Regions from separate parts of the Mesorhizobium sp. M1142 genome, predicted to be linked through region 2. Evidence: predicted binding sites of a transcription regulator. Region 2 holds the regulator's gene; the other holds the start of a gene.

Region 1 (10,808 bases), on a different contig from region 2:
GGCTGCGGGGACGCCGCCAACTGAGAAACCGCATGCCGGCAATTTCACGGCGGCGCGCCTTTCAAGACTATTCGTCCATTTTGGTGCTGCCTACAAGGGCGATGAAGGTTCCGCGCTTGCGTGGGTGCTGAGGATCGGCAGCGTCACATGGGACGCTTGTCCGCGATCTTTTTCGGGTCGCGGCCTATCATACCGGCGTTGGCTTTCCTGTGCTTGTCGGCAAGCCTGCGAATGCGATCGAAGCGGCTTTCCTCGGCCACTTCGATTTTCGCCGCTGCATTTGGCTTCGGGACGAATGCGATCATTGATCGATCTCCTTGCCGATGGTGCGCGCCGGGGATACCCGGCGGCTGTCTTTCAGGCTTGTTTCCGGCAGTGGCTGGTCAATAGCCCATGCCGCCGGGCGAAGCAGCGGCTTCCTTCGCCGGAACGTCGGTGATCATGGCTTCCGCCGTGATCAGAAGCGCCGCAATGGAGCCCGCGTCCTGCAGCGCCGTCCGTACCACCTTCGCCGGGTCGACGATGCCGGCCTTGATCATGTCGACATAGACCTCGTTCTGGGCATCGAAGCCCTGATTGTGATCCTTGCCGTCGGCGAGCTTGCCGACGACGATCGAACCTTCGACGCCGGAATTCTCGGCGATCTGCCGGATCGGCGCTTCGAGCGCTCTCGACACGATCGAAATGCCCGCCGTCACATCGGCATTGGCTCCGGTCATCCCGTTCAGCACAGCCTTGGCGCGCAGCAACGCGACACCGCCGCCCGGAACGATGCCTTCTTCAACGGCCGCGCGCGTGGCGTTCAGCGCATCGTCGATGCGGTCCTTCTTTTCCTTGACCTCGGATTCGGTGGCGCCGCCGACGCGGATGACGGCAACGCCGCCCGCCAGCTTGGCGAGACGTTCCTGCAGCTTCTCCTTGTCATAGTCGGACGTGGTTTCCTCGATCTGCGCCTTGATCTGCTGGACGCGCGCCTGGATGGTGGTCTTCTCGCCGGCGCCGTCGATGATCGTGGTGGTGTCCTTCTCGATCAGCACGCGCTTGGCGCGGCCGAGCATGTCTATGGTAATGTTCTCCAGCTTGATGCCGAGATCCTCGGAAATCATCTGTCCGGCGGTGAGCACGGCGATGTCTTCCAGCATCGCCTTGCGGCGGTCACCGAAGCCAGGCGCCTTGACGGCCGCTACCTTGAGGCCGCCGCGCAGCTTGTTGACGACCAGCGTTGCCAGCGCTTCGCCCTCGACGTCCTCGGAGATGATCAACAGCGGCCTCCCGCTTTGCACCACGGCTTCGAGGATGGGCAGCAGGGCCTGCAGATTTCCGAGCTTCTTTTCGTGGATGAGGACGTAAGGGTCTTCCAGCTCGGCGCGCATCTTCTCGGCATTGGTGACGAAATAGGGCGAGAGATAGCCGCGGTCGAACTGCATGCCTTCGACGACGTCTAGCTCGGTTTCGGCGGTCTTGGCCTCCTCGACGGTAATGACGCCGTCATTGCCGACCTTGTCCATCGCCTTGGCGATCATGGCGCCGACACTGGTGTCGCCATTGGCGGCAATGGTGCCGACCTGCGCGATCTCGCCTGAGGACTTGACCTTCTTGGCTCGGGCCTGGATTTCCTTTACGACGGCGCTGATGGCAAGGTCGATGCCGCGCTTGAGGTCCATCGGGTTCATGCCGGCGGCAACGAATTTGGCGCCCTCGCGCAGGATGGAAGCGGCAAGCACCGTGGCGGTGGTGGTGCCGTCGCCGGCGAGGTCGTTGGTTTTCGAGGCCACTTCGCGCACCATCTGTGCGCCCATGTTTTCGAACTTGTCGGAAAGCTCGATTTCCTTTGCCACGGCCACCCCGTCCTTGGTGATGCGCGGCGCGCCGTAGGCCTTGTCGATGATGACGTTGCGGCCTTTGGGGCCGAGCGTCACCTTGACGGCGTTGTTGAGGATTTCGACGCCGCGCAGCATGCGGTCACGCGCGTCGGTGGAGAATCTGATTTCCTTGGCAGACATGATCTTTTCCAGTTCGGTTGTCGTGGCAAGGCGCTTGCAGCGCCTGAATCAAAGCTCGGAGCGTCCTTTGCGCGCGCGGGAGGGCGCGCGGCCTTCCAATCAGGCGGCCTTCTTGGCAGCCACGGTCTTGTCGATGATGCCCGTCTCGCTTTTTTCGATGATGCCCATGACGTCGGCCTCCTTCATGATCAGAAGGTCCTCGCCGTCTATCTTGACCTCGGTGCCGGACCATTTGCCGAACAGAATGAGATCGCCGGCCTCGACGTCGAGCGGGATCAGCGCGCCGCTTTCGTCCCGCGCGCCCGGCCCGACAGCGATCACTTCGCCTTCCTGCGGTTTTTCTTTGGCATTGTCGGGGATGATGATGCCGCCCTTGGATTTGGTGTCGCTTTCGGCGCGCCGAATGACGACGCGATCGTGGAGTGGCCGGAATTTCATGGGGACTCTTTCTGGGGCCGGCTTAGGCGGCCGCCCCCTCTCTATAGGCGCCTTGGCACTCGATTGATAGGAGTGCCAAAAAATATTCATAGGGCATATAAAATATTGAACGTATTATCTTGCCTGGTCATCCCTTGGTGTTCGGGTCCTGCCGAATATTAATGAAATTGAATTTCTGTCTTTGAACACCTATTTTACGATGAAGTTCACAGTCATGACTTTCGCTGCAAGGGAGATTTTACCGATGGCCGAAGGCAATCAGAACATCATGGAAAAAGCTCAGGCTCGCTTCATGGAAAACCAGAAGAAGACGGCGGAACGGAACAAAGCAACTGCCGAATATCTCTCGGAGGCCAAGGCCAGGAGCATCAAAACGGCAAGGCTGAGGGAATTGCGACTGGCCAAGGAAGAGGCGGACCGCGCGGCGGAAGCTCTGAATCCGGTCGCCGCAAAGAAGAAGCGGGCGTCACGGGCAGTCAAGAAGGCCGTATCCGCATCGATGGAGGCGAAACCATGAGCCTGACATTTCCCAATCCCAGCCGCAGCTACGACGAGGCAAGCAAACGCATCCGCTTCGTCGGCCATGACGGCATGTTCCAGATTTCCTTCTCTGTCGCTACCGATGCCATCTCCAAGATGCAGCCGGGAACGGCGGCCTCAGAAGCTACCTACCTGGCAGCCTTCGACACGGCTTCCAACTCGATCCACGATGTCGCCAGGAATGCCTATGCCCGCACCCGCAGGAGCATATATGTGCTGACTGCGGCCGATTTTCGCTAGATCCGTCGCAATCCGTCCACAAGACGCTTTCTCAGGGCTTCCGGTCCGCCTTCGCTCGCCGCTTGACGTCGCGACCGTTCAGCCGGTCAAGGGGTCCGTGACGCAGAGGGCTGCGGCGTCGCGCATTCCAGGAGCAGGGCTTATTCCCGAGGTCATGAAGGTTCATAATCCGTATGAGACGCGCTGATTCGCGCTTTTGCCGGGATGCCGTCATGCAACGCAGCTACGCAGCCGGGAGGTCGACGCGACGGGCGAGGGCAAAGACAATGACCGCGCCGGCCGTCGAATTGCAGAGGGCAATATTCGAGGCAGTGAACGGCGATCCCGACCTGTCGGCGGCACTGGGCGATGCAAGACTGTTCGACCATGCCCCGGAAAATGTTGCGTTCCCCCACATGACCTTCGGCCGCACCAGCGTCTACGACTGGGCAACGGGGACGGAGAACAACGCCGAGCAGTTGCTGACGCTGCATGTCTGGTCGAAGTCCGAGGCCAGCAAGGAAACCACCGACATCATGGACCTGGTCAGCGCCCGCCTGCGAGATGCGGCGCTCTCGCTTGGTGAACATCGTCGCGCCCATCTCAAGCTCGAATTCGCCGAAGCCCGCTACGACGAGGACCTTTCGGCCCATCACGGGCTGCTGCGCTTCCGCGCCGTGATCGAGGAAGACGGCTGAGCGTCGGGCACTTTCCGTAAAATCGGGCAATTTTGTTCTTGCTTTGTGCCGGCAGCTATGCTACTAATTTGGCTATGGTGCTGATTGGCGCCAATGACCCGTCGCAGAGCGGGTTTTTTTATTTCCGGTCGGTTCGGCTGAATCTGCCTTCGGTTGCCGGATCGATTGTCGAAGTCGGGGCAAACCTAAAGCGATTGCCTTTCACCGCCAAACGATGCCCGGTTGTCGGCGGAGGATCGGAGGGCTAGGTTAAACTTGGCAATTTCGCGGGATGGGCGGCGAAATGGCAATCCGGTAATCTCGCGCTTCAGGGGTGTGGCGGGCATGCATTCGAGCGTTCACCGTTCATATCACGTTCAGCACCGGCGCGTTAGAACGCTGGCCATGAAAACCCTTCGCTCCCACTTCCGGACCGCGGCACTGGCGCTCTCAGCCGCCGGCCTGCTTGCGTCGCAAGCGATGGCGATCCCCGCTGTCACCCCCGAGCAGCCCCAGCCGGTCGTCCTCGCCGCGTCCGACTGCTACGCGATCGGCCAGCAGGTGGCGGAGCAGAATGGCGGCACCTTGGCCAAGGCCTCGCAGTCGACACGCGGCGGCCAGCCGGTCTGCGTCATCGTCGTGCTCCTTCCGGGCAAGGACGGGCAGCGTCCCCGTCGCTCAGAGATCGTCGTTCCGCTGAACTGAACCGTGCCGTTTCCCAGTCTGCCGGAATCGGCCTATATCTGAACAGCTTCAACAGGCCTTCCGCATGCGCGTACTCGTCGTCGAAGATGACAAGGATCTCAACCGGCAGATCGGCGACGCGCTGGTCGATGCCGGCTATGTCGTCGACCGCGCTTTCGACGGCGAGGAAGGGCACTTTCTCGGCGACACCGAGCCCTACGATGCCGTGGTGCTCGACATCGGCCTGCCGCAGATGGACGGCATCAGCGTGGTCGAGCGCTGGCGGCGCGGCGGCCGCAAGATGCCGGTGCTGATCCTGACGGCACGCGACCGCTGGAGCGACAAGGTTGCCGGCATCGACGCCGGCGCCGACGACTACGTCACCAAACCCTTCCACATCGAGGAAATTCTGGCCAGGGTGCGCGCTCTGATCCGGCGCGCTGCCGGGCATGCCTCGTCCGAGCTGACCTGCGGGCCGCTGCGTCTCGACACCAAAGCCTCCAAAGCCGACGTCGACGGCGTACCGCTGAAGCTGACCTCGCACGAATTCCGCTTGCTTGCTTACCTCATGCACCATATGGGCGACGTGGTGTCCCGGACCGAACTGGTCGAGCATCTCTACGACCAGGATTTCGACCGCGATTCCAACACGATCGAGGTCTTTGTCGGACGGCTTCGCAAGAAGATGGGCATCGACATGATCGAAACCGTTCGCGGCATGGGCTACCGCATGCGTAAGCCGGAGGCGTAACGCGGAACCGCTGACTACAAAACCCGCCGTCTCGAACACGCCGTCGCTGCGGTCATGGCCGCGTTCGCTGGCGTTTCGCGTCATCGCCTTTTCCACGGTCTGGGCGATCCTCACTCTGGTCGTCATCTTCACCTTGATCACCACGCTCTATCGCCAGGCCAGCGAGCGCGGTTTCGACAGCCTGCTTTCGGCGCATCTGTTCAACCTGATCGGCTCGGTGGGCGTTTCCGAAGGCGGCCAGTTGACGGGCGCCCCCGACCTCGGCGATTTGAGGTTCTCGGAGCCGAATTCCGGCTGGTACTGGTCGGTCGAGCCCGCCTCGGAAGGCGTGCACGGCGATCTCCATTCGTCGTCGATGACCAAGGCGATCCCGTCGCCAAGCGTTGCCGAGGTGCCCTTCAATGCCAGCTTCCAGCGCAGCTATTCAGCGGATGGCATCGAAGGCGAGCAGTTGGAGGTGTTCGAGAGCGAGTTCGTCCTCGATGCGAAAAATCGCGCCGCGCGCTTCCGTGTCATGGGCAACCAGACCGAGCTCGAGCAGGAAATCGCTACCTTCCAGCGGCGCCTGTTGACCTATCTGTCGCTGTTCGGCGTCGGCATGATCGCCATCAACGCGATTGCGATCCTGCTCGGCCTGCAGCCGCTGCGCCGGGTCAGGAATGCGCTTGCGATGGTGCGCGAAGGAACCGCGCAACGCCTCGACGGCCGTTTCCCGGCCGAGATCGAGCCGCTCGCCAACGAGACCAATGCGCTGATCGAGAACAACAGGCGTATCGTCGAGCGGTCGCGCACGCAGGTCGGCAACCTGGCGCACTCGCTGAAGACGCCGCTTGCCGTGCTGCTCAACGAGGCGCGGGCGCTGGGTGGCGCCAAGGGGCAGCTGATCGCCGAGCAGGCTGCTTCCATGCAGAAGCAAGTGGACCATTATCTGCAACGTGCCCGCGTCGCCGCGCAGCGCGACAGCGTCGTCTACCGAACGCCGGTGATACCGCTGGTCCAGCGCATGGTGCGGGTGCTGCAGAAGCTTAACCCGCAGACGGCGCTGTCGCTGTCATTGCCGGCCACCGACATCGTCTTTGCCGGCGAACGCGAGGACCTGGAGGAGTTGCTCGGCAATCTGCTCGACAATGCGATGAAATGGGCAAGGAGCGCGGTCGCCGTTTCCGTGAAGCCAATCTCCAGCAAGGGTGGCGCCAGCAAGGAGGGCGCGGCCAATCTATTCGAGATAGCCATCGAGGATGACGGCCCCGGCATTCCCGACGACAAGGCGCGCGAGGTATTGCAGCGCGGCCGGCGTCTCGACGAGACAAAACCGGGCAGCGGGCTCGGACTTGCCATTGTCGCCGACCTTGTCAACGAGTATGGAGGCTCTCTGGCGCTGGAACGATCCGTCATGGGTGGATTGAAGGCGATGGTTCGATTGCGGAGCCTTCAGTAATGCTTTTCCAGGTGGCCGGCTGCGGCCAAATTTCCGACAAACATCGACATTATCGCCGCGCCAGCCTGCTGACAGCGCGGCGGTCCAGCTCAAGAAAGCCGGTATTGGCATGAAGATTCGCGTCGCGCTCGTTTCCGCCCTGCTCGCCGTCTCCGGCTGCACAACGCTCAGCAAGGGCCCGGCCGTTACGGTAACGCCGGCCGCCACGCCCCCCAGCGGCGCCAAGGTGGCGACGACGATCATCTCCGCCATGGGCGGCGGCCTCGTCGGCGGCTCTATCGGCGCCGGCCTGAGCGAGACCGAGAAACGCAGCGCGCTCGAGGCGGAATACAAGGCGCTTGAATACACGGCGAGCGGCCAGAAAGTGGCTTGGAAGAGCGACAGTTCGGCCCATCGCGGCGAAGTGGTTGCCGCCCAGCCCTATCGCGTCGGATCGCAGGACTGCCGGCAATACACCCATACGGTGTTTACCGGCACCGCCGGCGCCACCGCGCGCGGAACCGCCTGCCGCAATGCCGACGGCAGCTGGACGCCGCTGACGTAGCTGGTCCGGCCGTTTCCGCCAAAGCGTCGCAGCACGCTTGTGTTGGCAGGGCAGGGGTCTCGTTCTATTGGAAGAGCCATGCTGTTCTGGGTCATAGCCGCAATCCTGACGCTGGGCGCAAGCCTGGCGGTGCTGCTGCCGTTGGCCGGTGGATCGAAGAACGCGTCCGCTGCCGGCGATCACGACCTTGAAGTCTATCGCGACCAGCTGGCCGAGCTTGACCGCGATATGGCGCGTGGCCTGATCCAGCCGATGGAGGCCGAAGAGGCTCGCGCCGAAATCGCCCGCCGCATCCTTCGCCTGAGCAATGCCGGCCAGGCCGGCGAGACGGCGACGCAGCCGTCGCGGTCGACAAGACTGGTGGCGACGGCTGCCGTGCTGGTGGTTCCGCTGCTCAGCTGGGGCCTCTATGGCCAGCTCGGCTCACCCGACCTGCCATCGCAGCCACTCAGCGAACGCCTGGCCAAGAACCCCGCCGACAGCTCGGTCGACGAGCTGATAGCCCGCGCCGAGGCGCACCTGGCGGCCAACCCATCCGATGGCCGTGGCTGGGACGTTCTGGCGCCGGTCTATCTGCGCATGCAGCGATACGCCGATGCGGTGACCGCCTATCGCAACGCCATCCGCCTCGACGGCGACAGCGCTGCCCGTCAGGCGGGTCTTGGCGAGGCGATAGCCAATGCGGCCGGCGGCATTGTCTCGGCCGAAGCGCAGGCGGCGTTCGAGGCGGCGTTGAAGCTCGATCCGGCCAATCCGAAGGCCGCGTTCTATCTCGCCATGGGCATGGCACAGGAGGGCCGCATAGCTGAAGCCACGGCGGCCTGGCAAAAGATGCTGGCCGCCTTGCCGCAGGGCTCGCCGTGGCGCGGCGCCGTCGAGCAGGCGCTGGCCGAATCCGCCGCCCGCAGCGTCGCTTCCGGAGCGCCCGCGAAAGGACCGAGCGCCGAGGATATCGATGCTGCCTCCTCGATGTCGCCGCAGGACCGGCAAGCCATGATCAGCACTATGGTTGCCAGCCTCGATGAAAAGCTTCGGCAAAATCCGCGCGACGAGGAAGGGTGGATGCAGCTCGTTCGTTCTTATGTCGTGCTGGGCAAGACAGATCAGGCGCGTGACGCGCTCAATCGCGGTATCGCCGTCTTTGGCGCGGACAGTGACCAGGCCAGGAAATTCACCGCCTTTGCTGCCTCGCTCGGCGTGACGGCGACGGAGTAGACGATGACGCGCAAGCAGAAACGACTGTCGGTGATCGCCGCAGGGCTGGGGTTTCTCGGTGTTGCCACCGGGCTGACCTTCTGTGCGCTTGGCCAGAAGGCCTCCTATTTCTACATGCCGGCTGATCTGGCCACCGCCAGCCTTCAGCCGGGCCAGCGCATCAGGCTCGGCGGCCTCGTCGAAAAAGGCACAGTAGAGCGTAGCCAAGGCGCCACCGTCGCCTTTTCGGTGACCGACAACCAGAAGGACGTCAAGGTCACCTATACCGGCATTCTTCCCGACCTTTTCCGGGAAGGGCAGGGCGTGATCACCGAAGGCTCGTTTGGCCCCGACGGCATCTTTGTCGCCGACAGCGTGCTCGCCAAGCATGACGAGACCTATATGCCCAAGGAGGTGGCCGACGGCCTCAAGGCCAAGGGCGTGTGGCAGGAGAGCAAGAGTGAGTAGCGGGTGCGGCGACAATGGTTGAAACCGGACATTTCGCCCTGGTCCTGGCGTTTGCGCTGGCCCTGGTGCAGACGGTGGTGCCGATGTTCGGCGCGCGCACCGGCAACCACAAGATGATGGCCGTCGGCGCACCCGCCGCGCTGACCGGCTTTGCCTTGACGGCGCTGTCCTTCGTAGCGCTGGCGACCGCCTATGCAGGGTCCGATTTTTCGGTTGAGAGCGTCTGGGAGAACTCGCATTCGCTGCAGCCGCTGATCTACAAGATCACCGGAACCTGGGGCAATCACGAAGGTTCGATGCTGCTCTGGGTGCTGATCCTGACCTTCTTCGGCGCGCTTGTCGCCGTTTTCGGCGGCAATCTTCCGGCGACGCTCCGGGCCAATGTGCTTGCCGTGCAGGGAGCGATCGGCGCCACGTTCTTGCTGTTCATCCTGACGACGTCGAACCCGTTCGTCAGGCTCAATCCGGCGCCTATCGAGGGACGCGATCTCAACCCGATCCTGCAGGATCTCGGCCTCGCCATCCATCCGCCGCTGCTCTATCTCGGCTATGTCGGTTTCTCGATCTGCTTTTCCTTCTCGGTCGCCGCCCTCATCGAGGGCCGCATCGACGCTTCGTGGGCGCGCTGGGTAAGGCCATGGACGCTGGTCGCCTGGATGTTCCTCACCGGCGGCATCGCCATGGGCTCCTACTGGGCCTATTACGAACTCGGCTGGGGCGGCTTCTGGTTCTGGGACCCGGTCGAGAACGCATCCTTCATGCCGTGGCTGGCGGGCACGGCGCTGCTGCATTCGGCGATCGTCATGGAAAAGCGCTCGGCGCTGAAGATCTGGACGCTGCTTCTGGCGATCCTGACCTTCTCACTGTCGCTGCTCGGCACCTTCCTGGTGCGTTCCGGCGTGCTGACCTCGGTGCACGCATTCGCCAACGATCCGACGCGTGGCGTTTTCATCCTCTGCATCCTGACGCTGTTCATCGGCGGCTCGCTGGCGCTGTTTGCCTTGCGCGCCTCCCGGCTGACGGCCGGCGGCCTGTTTCACCCGATCTCGCGCGAAGGCGCGCTGGTCCTGAACAATCTGTTCCTGACCACCGCCACCGCCACCGTGCTGGTCGGCACGCTCTACCCGCTCGCCGTCGAGGCGCTTTCGGCCGACAAGATTTCGGTCGGCGCGCCGTTCTTCAACCTGACATTCGGCCCGCTGATGGTGCCGCTCTTGGTCGTCGTGCCGTTCGGGCCGCTGCTCGCCTGGAAGCGCGGCGACATTTTCGCGGTCGCCCAGCGCCTGATGGCGGCTTTCGCGGCGGCGCTGCTCGCCGTACTGGTGACGGCCTTGTTCATCGATGGCGCATCGGTATTCGCAGCGCTCGGTGTCGGCCTTGCCTTCTGGCTAATCTGCGGTGCGCTCACCGATCTCGGCGTCAAATCCGGCTTCGGCACCGTCGCGCTCGCCACCATGCTCAGGCGCTTCGCCGGCCTGCCGCGCTCGGTCTTCGGCACAGCGCTTGCGCATCTCGGTCTCGGGCTGACGACGCTTGGCATTGTCGGCACGCTTTGCTTCGGCACCGAAAAAATCCTGTCGATGCATGCCGGCGAGACCGTCGAACTGTCCGGTCACAGGCTGCGCTTCGAGGGGCTCTACCCGGCCCAGGGCCCTAACTACAGTGAGGATCGCGGCCGCTTCGCCCTGCTTGGCGCCGACGGCAGCGTCGCAGGCGAGATCACCTCGGCCAAGCGCTCGTATCCGGTGCGCCAGATGACCACAACCGAATCCGGCATCAGGACGATCGGCTTCAGCCAGCTCTATCTTTCGCTTGGCGACGAGGGCAGCGATGGCTCGGTGGTCGTTCGTCT
Region 2 (10,808 bases):
AGATCGGCGGCAAGCTCATTGTCTGGAATGATGAATTTCCTTGCCGCATGCAGTGCATGGAACGGCGTGCCTTCCTCGATGGTCAGCTGATAGAGCGACAGATGGTCTGCGGCGTGGCCGATCGCCTGCTCGAGCTCCGCCTGCCACGCTTCCGGCGTCTGACCAGGTCGCGCGTAGATCAGGTCGAACGACAGCCGTGGGAATATCTCGCGCGCCAGGCTGATCGCATGCAGAGCCTCATCGACATTGTGCAAACGGCCGAGGAAGCGCAGATCCTTGTCGTTCAGCGCCTGCACGCCAAGCGACACCCGGTTGACGCCGGCCGCGCGATAGCCGCGAAAGCGCTCGGCCTCGACCGAGGAGGGATTGGCCTCCAGCGTCACCTCGATGCCACCGGGCACCGTCCAGTTCTTCGCCACTGCATCCAGCACCGCCGCCACGGTCTGCGGCTTCATCAGCGATGGCGTGCCGCCGCCAAGAAAGATACTGGTCACCTCGCGCGGCCCGGTGCGGCCGCGCATCGTCGCCAGCTCGGTCTCGAAGGCGCGGGCAAAACGCTCCTGGTCGACCGGCTGGTGGCGGACATGGCTGTTGAAGTCGCAATAGGGGCATTTGGCCGCGCAGAATGGCCAGTGGACGTAGACGCCGAAACCGGGGCTGCGGTCGAGCAGCATGGTCATGCGCCGGCCAATCGGGCTTGGGCGAATTTCTGGAAGGCACGGGCACGGTGCGACAATGCGGTTGGCTGGCCGGGCTTCCAGCCATGCTTTTCCTCCGCGCTCATCTCGCCGAAGGTCTTTTCGAACCCATCGGGCAAGAACACCGGATCGTAGCCGAAGCCGAGCTCGCCGCGCGGCGGCCATACCAGCGTGCCCTCGACCTCACCGCGAAAATATTCCGCCTGGCCATCAGGGAAGGCAAGGCAGATGACCGCGACAAAGCGGCCCTTGCGCTGGGCAGGCGTGATCGCGCCAACTTCTTGCAAGGCCACTTCCGTGCGCTGCATGGCCATGCCGAAGTCGCGGGAGCCGTCCGGCGTCTCGGCCCAGTTGGCGGTGTAGACGCCGGGTGCGCCGTCGAGCGCATCGACACACAGGCCGGAATCGTCCGACAGCGCCGGCAATCCAGTTGCCTTGGCGGCGGCCAAGGCCTTTATGAAGGCGTTCTGCTCGAAAGTGGTGCCAGTCTCGTCCGGCTCCGGCAAGCCGTATTCCTTTGCGGACTTCGCTTCTATGCCGAATGGCGCCATCAGATCGGTGAATTCGCGCAATTTGCCGGCATTGTGGCTTGCGACGACGATCTTATGCCCATCAAGCGAATGAATAGTTGGTGAATGAACAGGCGGCGAATGCATCAGATGCCCCAAATTCTTGGCTCGGCGAATTCGATCGAATTGCCCGAGGGGTCGCGAATATAGATCGAGCGACCGCCCTGAGGCCATTCGAACTCACTTTCGATGGCGATTTTCTTCGCCTCAAGATGCGCTTTCCAGCGTGGGATTTCATCCGCGCTTGCGGCGAAGCAAAGATGGCCCTCGCCGACCGTGCCATGCGGCGGCACGGGCAGCTTGGCGTCGGCCCGCGGCGGCACTTTGGTCGCCTCGGCATTGAAGATAAGCAGCACGCCGTCGCCGCAGCGGAAGAAGAGATGCCTGCCATCGACCTTACCGAGCAGATCGAGCCCGAGGACGCCCGAATAGAACCGTTCCGCGGCAGCAAGGTCCGTCACGTAGAGTGCTGATTCCAGGATTGCGGAAGGAGTCACAGGATCGCCAATCTCTCCAATATTGACCGCAGCTAAGCCACCGCCATCTGCTGCAAGCTGACCAGGCGCTGAATGCCTTTCTTGGCGAGCTCCATCAGCGCCGCGAACTGCTCTTCCGAGAACGGCTCGCCCTCGGCTGTGCCCTGGATCTCGACGATGCCGCCCTTGCCGGTCATGACGAAATTGGCGTCGGTGCCGGCCGAGGAATCCTCGATATAGTCGAGATCGATGACCGGCTGGCCATCATGGATGCCGCAGGAGATCGCCGCGACGTGATCCTTAAGCACCTTGCCCAGGCTCGCCATCTGGCGGGCTTCCATCCAGCGCAGGCAGTCGTAGAGCGCCACCCAGCCGCCGGTGATCGAAGCGGTGCGCGTGCCGCCGTCGGCCTGGATCACGTCGCAGTCGACGGTGATCTGCTGCTCACCGAGCGCCTGCAGATCGACCACGGCGCGCAGGGAGCGGCCGATCAGCCGCTGGATCTCCAGCGTGCGGCCGCCTTGTTTGCCGGCCGAAGCCTCGCGGCGCATGCGCTCGCCGGTCGAACGCGGCAGCATGCCGTATTCCGCCGTCACCCAGCCCTTGCCGGAGTTGCGCATCCAGCCCGGCACCTTTTCCTCCAGGCTGGCCGTACACAGCACATGCGTGTCGCCGAACTTCACCAGGCACGAGCCTTCCGCATGCTTGGAGACGCCGCGCTCGAAGGAGATGGGGCGCATTTCGTCGAATTGGCGTTTGGAAGGGCGCATTCAGGCTTCTTTCTTTCTTCGGAATCTTGGCCGGGGAATCTTGGCCGGCTTGTAGCCGCACGGGGCGTGAGGCGCAAAGGAAAATGGACCGGTTGCGCCGACGCCGCGGAAGTCTATATCTTCGGACCGGAGGTTTCTGGCTCGAATGACCAAGGTAGTCGATCCCGGTTCGCAGTCGCCATTGCTCTCGTCGCCGGCACTTCAACCGCCCGCGCTTCAATCGCTCGATATGCGTTCGCGCGACATCTTCCGGCGCATCGTCGATTCCTATTTGAAGGATGGCGAGCCGGTCGGTTCGCGCAGCCTGTCGCGCATCCTGCCGTCATCGCTGTCGCCGGCCACCATCCGCAACGTGATGAGCGACCTCGAGCATCTCGGCCTGATCTACGCGCCGCACATCTCGGCTGGCCGGCTGCCGACCCAGGCCGGCTTGCGCTTCTTCGTCGATGCATTCATGGAACTCGGCGACCTCTCCGACGAGGAGCGCCGCACCATCGAGGCGCAGGTGCGCGCCTCCGGCTCGGGCGCGACGCTGGAGCATATGCTGACCGAGGCCAGCCAGATGCTGTCCGGCATGTCGCGCGGCGCCGGCCTCGTGCTCGCCGCCAAAAATGAGGCGGCGCTGAAGCACATCGAATTCATCCAGCTCGAGCCGACCAAGGCGCTGGCCGTGCTGGTCTCGCAGAACGGCGACGTCGAAAATCGCGTCATCGATCTGCCCGCCGGCATCACCGTCTCGCAATTGCACGAAGCCTCCAACTTCCTCAACGCCCATATCCGCGGCCGCACCCTGGCCGAGGCCCGGGTCGAGATCGCCCGCATCAAGGAAGAGACCAGGGCAGCCCTCGACACGCTGTCGCAGGATCTGGTCGAGAAGGGCCTGGCGGTCTGGGCAGGCGCCGAAAGCGGGGTGCCTGGGCGGCTTATCGTGCGCGGCCGCGCCAATCTCCTGGAAAACGTCACCGCCCAGGCCGACATAGAATTGCTGCGGCATCTGTTCGAGGATCTGGAGACGCAGGATGGACTGATCCAGCTCCTCGACCTCGCCGAGGAAGGCCCGGGGGTGCGCATATTCATCGGTTCGGAAAACAAGCTGTTTTCGCTGTCGGGCTCCTCGCTGGTGGTGGCACCCTATCGCGACAAGGACGCGCGCGTCGTCGGTGCGCTCGGCGTCATCGGGCCGACGCGGCTGAATTATGCGCGCATAGTACCGATGGTCGACTATACCGCGCAGCTGATTTCGCGCATGCTGCGCTAGGAGCCGCCGCGGCCTGCCGCAAGGAGAAAAAGAATGGCGCTGGAATCGTTCAAGGCCCAGATCAGCCTGCTGCTCGAGGAAATGGTCAATCAGCCTGAGGATCACCACGAGGTGCAAGAGCAGTTGCGTGAGAAGCTGCAAGAGATGCGGGCCATGGGCCTGCCGCTGCCGGCCGATCTGGTCGCGCTGGAAAAGCGACTCGACGACGACTTCTACGCCTCTGGCAACTGAACGGGGTTCGGCTTCAAATCCTCGTGTGCTGGACCACCGCTTGGAACGACCAATGCCTGATCCCGTTTGCCCTCTTCGAGGCAAACCTCGGAGGACGTTAATGATCCGATCTGGCGGCTTTGCGGCCGTTGCCGCTGCCCTCCTTGTCGCGACACCGGCAGCCGCCCAGCAGGCGGATCAAAAGGTGCTCAAAGGCGAAGCCGCTTTTGGCGATTGGCACGCCGACAGGCCTGGCGTCCGCCGCCTGATCGGGCCGCAAGACATGCCGGCAGCCGACCCCGCTCAATCCGCTTCGAACGGCGGCGGCGTGGCGGAACGGCCCGAAAGCGCCGAGCCAGAATTGCCGCCGGGCTTTTCGGCCGAAATGATCGCCTCCGGACTCTATAATCCGCGCGTCGTTCGCATCGCTCCGAACGGCGACCTGTTCATCGCAAACGGCCATGCCGACCAAATACGCGTCTACCGTCTGGCCGAGGGCCGCGCCAAACCCATCGAGAAAGCGATTTTCGCCCAAGGCCTCAACTATCCATACGGCATCGCCTTCTATCCGCCAGGCGGCAAGCCGCAATGGGTCTATGTCGCAAACAGCGACAGCATCGTCCGCTTCCCCTATCGCGACGGTGACCTGAAGGCGTCCGGTAAACCAGAAACCATTGTCGCCAAAATCCCGTCGGGCGGTCACTCGACCCGCGACATCGCCTTCTCGCTTGACGGCAAGACGCTTTTTTTATCGGTTGGCTCGGACTCGAATGTCGCCGAGGACATGGACAAGCAGCCGGATGGCGGCCTCGACGCCTGGGCGAAATCAAAGCCGCTCGGGGCGGCCTGGGGCCCCGAGGACGGCCGTGCCGATGTGCTCGCCTTTGACCCGGACGGGAAAAATCCCCGAACTGTCGCCACCGGCCTGCGCAACTGTACGGGCATGACGGTGCAGCCCGCCAGCGGCGCGTTGTGGTGCGTCGTCAACGAGCGCGACGAGCTCGGCGACAATGTGCCGTTCGAGTTTGCAACTGAAGTCAAGGACGGTGCGTTCTATGGTTGGCCTTGGTACTACATCGGCAACCACGAGGATCCGCGCCATCAGGGCGAGCGGCCAGACCTCGCCGGCAAGGCCACTGTCCCCGATGTATTGATGCAGGCGCATTCGGCGCCGATGAACATAGCCTTCTACGACGGCAAGAACTTTCCGGCGGATTACCGAGGGGATGCTTTCGTCACCATGCATGGTTCGTGGAACCGTGGCGCCAGGACCGGCTACAAGGTGGTGAGGCTCAAATTCAGGGATGGCAAGCCGACCGGCGAGTATGAGGACTTCATGACCGGCTTCGTCATCTCGAACGACGCCGTCTGGGGCCGCCCGGTCGGTGTCGCCATGGCCAAGGACGGTTCCCTGATCGTCACCGAGGACGGTAACGGCACCATCTGGCGCGTTACCTACGAAGACGGCCGCTCCTGAACGGCGGCGTCGCCTGCTGCGCTGGCGCAATCGAATTCGGCCCGAGGGAATTCACCCAACTTCAACATTGTGCGACAAGCGCGAACCATGACGCTCACCGGGTTCCTCGCCTATAGCGCCGCCCTCGGCATCGCCGCAGCCATCCCCGGCCCAGGCGTCACCGCGCTTGTTGCGCGTGCGCTGGGTTCCGGCTTCCGCTCGTCGCTGGCCATGTCGTTCGGGCTGATGCTCGGCGACCTGACCTATTTGACTGCCGTGGTGCTCGGCCTGGCTTTCGTCGCACAGACGTTCGGCATGGTCTTCCTGGCCATCAAATGGCTGGGCGTCGCCTACCTCGCTTTTCTTGGCTGGCGTTTCTGGACGAGCGGCATCACGCCCGAAACGGTAGAGGCGAAGAAAGGCAAAGGCGGCTTGGCATCCAGCTTTGTAGCCGGTCTCGCCGTCACACTCGGCAATCCGAAGACGATGATCTTCTATCTCGCCATCACCCCGACCATCGTCGATCTGAAGACGATCACACTGGCCGATTACGGCATCCTGGTCGCGCTCACTATCATCGTTCTGCTCGTGGTGCTGGTGCCCTATCTGGCGCTGGCGGCCAAGGCGCGCTGGTTCCTGAAGTCGCCGCGGGCGCTGAGGGCACTCAACCGCACCGCCGCCGGCTTCATGGTCGGTGCGGCGGCGGCAATTGCCGCCCGCCAGTAGATCTCTTCGCCAATCCGCCCAACGCCCTGCAAGGCGCCGGTATTCAGCACGACCGTCACCCGGATATTTTTCGAACGTGCCTATCTTGCGCGGTGGATGGCTCTATCCTATGCCCGCCCGGCTCTTGCCGCTTGACCTCTGGGAGGAAAACCAATGAACAAGCCCGCCACCCACACACACGTGCCCGGCCGCGGCCGCATCTACAATTCGATCACCGAGACGATCGGCGACACGCCGCTGGTGCGACTGGATAAATTCGCCAGGGAGAAGGGTGTCGTCGCCAATCTGCTGGCCAAGCTCGAATTCTTCAACCCGATCGCCTCCGTCAAGGACCGCATCGGCGTGTCGATGATCGAGGCATTGGAGGCTTCGGGCAGGATTACGCCCGGCAAGACCACGCTGATCGAGCCGACCTCGGGCAATACCGGCATCGCGCTCGCCTTTGCCGCCGCCGCCAAGGGCTATAAGCTGATTCTGACCATGCCGGAAACCATGTCCGTCGAACGCCGCAAGATGCTGGCGCTGCTCGGTGCCGAGCTGGTGCTGACCGAAGGGCCGAAAGGCATGAAGGGGGCCATCGCCAAGGCCGACGAGCTGGCGGCAACACTGCCCGACGCCGTCATTCCGCAGCAATTCGAAAACCCCGCCAATCCGGAAATCCATCGCCGCACCACGGCCGAGGAAATCTGGAACGACACCCATGGCGAAGTCGATATCTTCGTTGCCGGCATCGGGACCGGCGGCACCATCACCGGCGTCGGCCAGGTGCTGAAGAAGCGCAAGCCCTCGGTGCATGTCGTCGCCGTCGAACCGGAAGCCTCGCCGGTGCTGTCGGGCGGCCAGCCAGGCCCGCACAAGATCCAGGGCATTGGCGCCGGCTTCGCGCCAAAAATCCTCGACACGACGATCTACGACGAGATCGTCAAGGTCTCGAACGAGGATTCGGTTGCCAATGCACGGCTCGTCGCTCGGCTCGAAGGTGTGCCGGTCGGCATTTCGTCGGGTGCCGCCCTGCAAGCGGCGATCGTCGTCGGCTCGCGGCCGGAGAACAAGGGCAAGAACCTGGTGGTCGTCATTCCATCCTTCGCCGAACGCTATCTGTCGACGATCCTGTTCGAAGGGCTGGGTGCGTAAGTCCTCGACACTTCATCTCGCGACAGGTTCCAATAACAACGCCCAGGGTCTAGATCGCAGCTCGCTGGACCGCTGAAAAAACACCTGTGGCGGCCGTCGCTCGCTTGAGCAGGGTGGTGCTTCCGGTTCAAATCGCCACCGGCCCTATGCCGGCTGGCGGAGGATTTCATGTACAAGCTCTATACGCGTGCCAATACCGGCGGCTTTGTTGTCGAGGCGGCGCTCGCTTTGGCAGGCGTGCCTTTCCACCAGATCGACGTTCCGAAGGGCCGCCTCGATCAGGCCTTTCTTGATATCAGCCCCTTGAACCAGGTGCCGGTCCTGATCTTGCCGGACGGACGCTCGATGACCGAATCCGCGGCGATCTGCATCCTGCTGGCCGAGCGCCACCCGGAAGCAGGACTGGCGCCCGCGGCAAGTTCGCCTGACCGTGCGGATTTCCTGCGCTGGATGTTTTTCATGTCCTCCGTCATCTATCCAGCCAACCTGCGGTTCTTCTACGCGCATCGCTACACGGCCGACGCCGGTGGCGTGGACGCCCTCAAACAGGCGGCGGTCTCGGAAATGGATCGCAGCTTCGCCATTCTCGATGCCGCCCTCGACGGCCGCGACTGGCTGGCCGGCGACCAACTCTCGCTGGCCGACATCTATCTCGTCATGTTGGTGGCCTGGCATCCGGAGGTCGCGAAGGTTCCAACCGCTTGGCCGAACATCGAACGCCTGTGGGCCAATTTGCGGGAACATCGGGTGATGAAGAGGCTGAATGCTTCCCACGACATGTGGCCGGCCTGAGCACTCCGCCTTGTCTCAGTCTTTTTCCGCGCGGCCGAGCTCTGCCCGTCGTTCCTGCAGGAACCGGCGCACGGCTGGATCGCGTTCGAGGCCGATGGCCCGGTCATAGGCCTCGCTCGCCTGCGGAACTTTGCCGAGCCTGGCCAGCAGGCCCGCGCGGGCGGCCCAGTAAGGTTGATAGTCATACAGCCGCTTATCGCCGCTGAGTTGATCAAGGGCGCCCAATCCTGCCGAAGCACCTTCGGCCTCGGCAATGGCCACCGCACGGTTGATCGAAACCACCGGCGAGCCGGCAATCACTGACAGCGCGTCATAGAGCTCCTTGATCGCGACCCAGTCGGTGCCGCCGGTCAGCCGTCTTGTCGCATGGGCGGACTGCACGGCGGCCTCAAGCTGGTAGCGGCCGACAACGCCCTTGGCCGCGGCGCGCCCGAGCAGCGTCTCTGCTTCATCGATCAGTGTATCGTCCCACAGTGCAAGATCCTGCTCGGCCAGCGGCACATAATCGCCCGCCGCATTGCGCCGCGCCGCGCGCCGCGCTTCGGCGAACAGCATCAGCGCCAAAAGGCCGAGCGCCTCCGGCTCGTCCGGCATCAGCGTGGCCATCAGACGGCCGAGCCAGATGGCTTCTGTCGCGAGATTGCGGCGCCGCGTTTCGGTGCCGGCCGGGTCGGACCAGCCTTCGGCAAACGCCGCGTAGATTGCTTCCAGAACGGTGCCCAGCCGCTCGCCGAGTTCGGCCCGCTCCGGCACGCGGAACGGAATGCCTGTCTCGCGAATTCGCGTCTTGGCGCGCACCAGGCGCTGGCTCATCGTGGCTGGCGAGACAAGGAAAGCCGAGGCGATCGTCGCTGCGTCGAAGCCCAGGACCGTCTGCAGGATCAGCGGCGCGCGGACGCCGGCCTCGATCGCCGGATGGGCGCAGGCGAACATCAGCCGGAGCCGCTCGTCCGGCAGGTCTTCGTCGACCATGCGTGCCTCCATCTCCTCGGCGATCAGCCTAAGGTGGTCGCGGGCCGCCTCGCTTGTCAGTCGTCGTCTGACCGCGTCGACGCGGCGCTTGCGTGCCACCGCCAGCAGCCAGGCTTCCGGCTTGTCGGGCACGCCCGCCTGTGGCCAACGCTCGAGCGCCGCTGCAAAGGCATCTGCCAAGGCGTCCTCGGCAGCGGCCACGTCGCGTGTGCGCGCGGCGAGATACGCGACCAGCTTGCCGTAGCTTTGCCGGGCGGCCGCTTCCGCCGCCGCCCGCGCGATCTCCGGACGACTGTTCATCACACGGTCACTTCTGGGATGGGTACTCGGTCATTTCCCAGATCGGCCGCACCTCGATCGTGCCGGTGCTGGCACCGGGGCAGCGAGCCGCCCAGGCAATTGCTGCGTCGGCGTCCTCAGCCTCGATCATGTAGAAGCCGGCGAGCTGCTCCTTGGTGTCGGCATAGGGACCGTCGAGCACATTGGTCTTGCCGTTGGCCATCCGCACCGTGGTGGCGGTCTGGGTCGGCTTCAACCGGTCGCCGGCCAGCCACGCTCCGGATTTCTTCAACGCCTCGGTATAGGCTCCATAGGCTGCGCTGATTTCGTAGGTCTTCTCCGTCGGCGCGACCGCCATCGCGGCTTCGTTCGCATAGATCAAAAGCATGTATCGCATGGTCTTCTCCCGTTTTTCTCGAAGGCCGCTCCGTTGCGGGCCGAACGTATGTCGCGTGGCCTCGCCCGATTTCGACACGCGCTGCAAAAATCTTTCGGCTCCCATGGCATTTCACGCAAGCTCAACCGTTCGTCTAATGGCGACAATTGCGGGTTGGCATTTCCCGTCCGCTCTCTAAACTCGTCCCGGATCGCGCTGACGAGGAGAGTGCGGCAGATACTTCAGGGAGGAAACCGAATGCTCAATTTCAGGACGAAGTTCGTTGCCGCCGGCGCGATAGCGCTGTCGCTTGGCCTTGGCGCGGTATCGGTCAAGGCACAGGAATTCATCAACGTGCTGACCGGCGGCACGTCGGGCGTCTACTATCCGCTCGGCGTGGCGCTGTCGGAAATCTACGGCAAGGGCATCGAAGGCGCGCGCACCCAGGTGCAGGCGACGAAAGCGTCGGTCGAAAACCTCAACTTGCTGCAGCAGGGCAAGGGCGAGATCGCCTTTGCACTCGGCGATTCCGTCAAGCTGGCCGCCGAAGGCAATACCGAAGCAGGCTTCCCAGGCAAGCTCGACAAGCTGCGCGGCATTGCGGCCATCTATCCCAATTATATCCAGATCGTCGCCAGCAAGGAATCCGGCATCAAGACGCTCGCCGATCTCAAGGGCAAGAGCCTTTCGGTCGGCGCGCCGGCCTCAGGCACCGAGCTCAACGCCCGCACCATTTTCGCCGCTGCCGGGCTGAAATACGAAGACCTCGGGCGGATCGAATATCTGCCCTTTGCCGAATCCGTAGAGTTGATCAAGAACCGCCAGCTCGACGCCACGCTGCAGTCGGCGGGCCTTGGGGTCGCATCGATCCGTGACCTCGCCACCTCGGTGCCGGTAAACATCGTTGCCGTGCCGGCGGAGGACGTCGCCAAGATCGGCTCGCCCTATCTTTCCGTGGTCATCCCCAAGGGCACCTATGAGGGCCAGACCGAGGATGTCGCGACCGCCGCCGTCGGCAATTTCCTGATCACCAGCGCCGATGTCCCTGACGAGACCGCCTACCAGATGACCAAATTGCTGTTCGAGCATCTC

What was found. The regulator HrcA, encoded in region 2, represses chaperone genes, less so after heat shock. The targets are predictions, from matches to a motif close to GTTAGCACTCNCNNNNNGNGAGTGCTAAC.
Region 1: a site for HrcA is predicted at 2,493-2,521, ahead of NKH42_RS26250 (co-chaperone GroES). Genes of this name have one in related genera too.

Annotation. Positions count from the first base shown of each region.
Region 1 is NZ_JAMYMK010000021.1:42,438-53,245, forward strand. Features, by position in the region: gene NKH42_RS26240 (hypothetical protein) at 144-305, opposite strand; gene groL (chaperonin GroEL) at 384-2,003, opposite strand; gene NKH42_RS26250 (co-chaperone GroES) at 2,103-2,441, opposite strand; gene NKH42_RS26255 (hypothetical protein) at 2,686-2,958, shown strand; gene NKH42_RS26260 (DUF1488 family protein) at 2,955-3,221, shown strand; gene NKH42_RS26265 (DUF3168 domain-containing protein) at 3,488-3,898, shown strand; gene NKH42_RS26270 (hypothetical protein) at 4,283-4,582, shown strand; gene NKH42_RS26275 (response regulator transcription factor) at 4,647-5,312, shown strand; gene NKH42_RS26280 (ATP-binding protein) at 5,323-6,750, shown strand; gene NKH42_RS26285 (RT0821/Lpp0805 family surface protein) at 6,860-7,294, shown strand; gene ccmI (c-type cytochrome biogenesis protein CcmI) at 7,373-8,509, shown strand; gene ccmE (cytochrome c maturation protein CcmE) at 8,513-8,956, shown strand; gene NKH42_RS26300 (heme lyase CcmF/NrfE family subunit) at 8,971-10,808, shown strand, end outside.
Region 2 is NZ_JAMYMK010000005.1:36,571-47,378, reverse strand. Features, by position in the region: gene hemW (radical SAM family heme chaperone HemW) at 1-680, opposite strand, end outside; gene rdgB (RdgB/HAM1 family non-canonical purine NTP pyrophosphatase) at 677-1,324, opposite strand; gene NKH42_RS10365 (VOC family protein) at 1,354-1,764, opposite strand; gene rph (ribonuclease PH) at 1,797-2,513, opposite strand; gene hrcA (heat-inducible transcriptional repressor HrcA) at 2,659-3,771, shown strand; gene NKH42_RS10350 (hypothetical protein) at 3,805-4,002, shown strand; gene NKH42_RS10345 (PQQ-dependent sugar dehydrogenase) at 4,103-5,458, shown strand; gene NKH42_RS10340 (LysE family translocator) at 5,546-6,163, shown strand; gene cysK (cysteine synthase A) at 6,317-7,297, shown strand; gene NKH42_RS10330 (glutathione S-transferase family protein) at 7,466-8,089, shown strand; gene NKH42_RS10325 (RNA polymerase sigma factor) at 8,105-9,361, opposite strand; gene NKH42_RS10320 (YciI family protein) at 9,369-9,737, opposite strand; gene NKH42_RS10315 (TAXI family TRAP transporter solute-binding subunit) at 9,975-10,808, shown strand, end outside.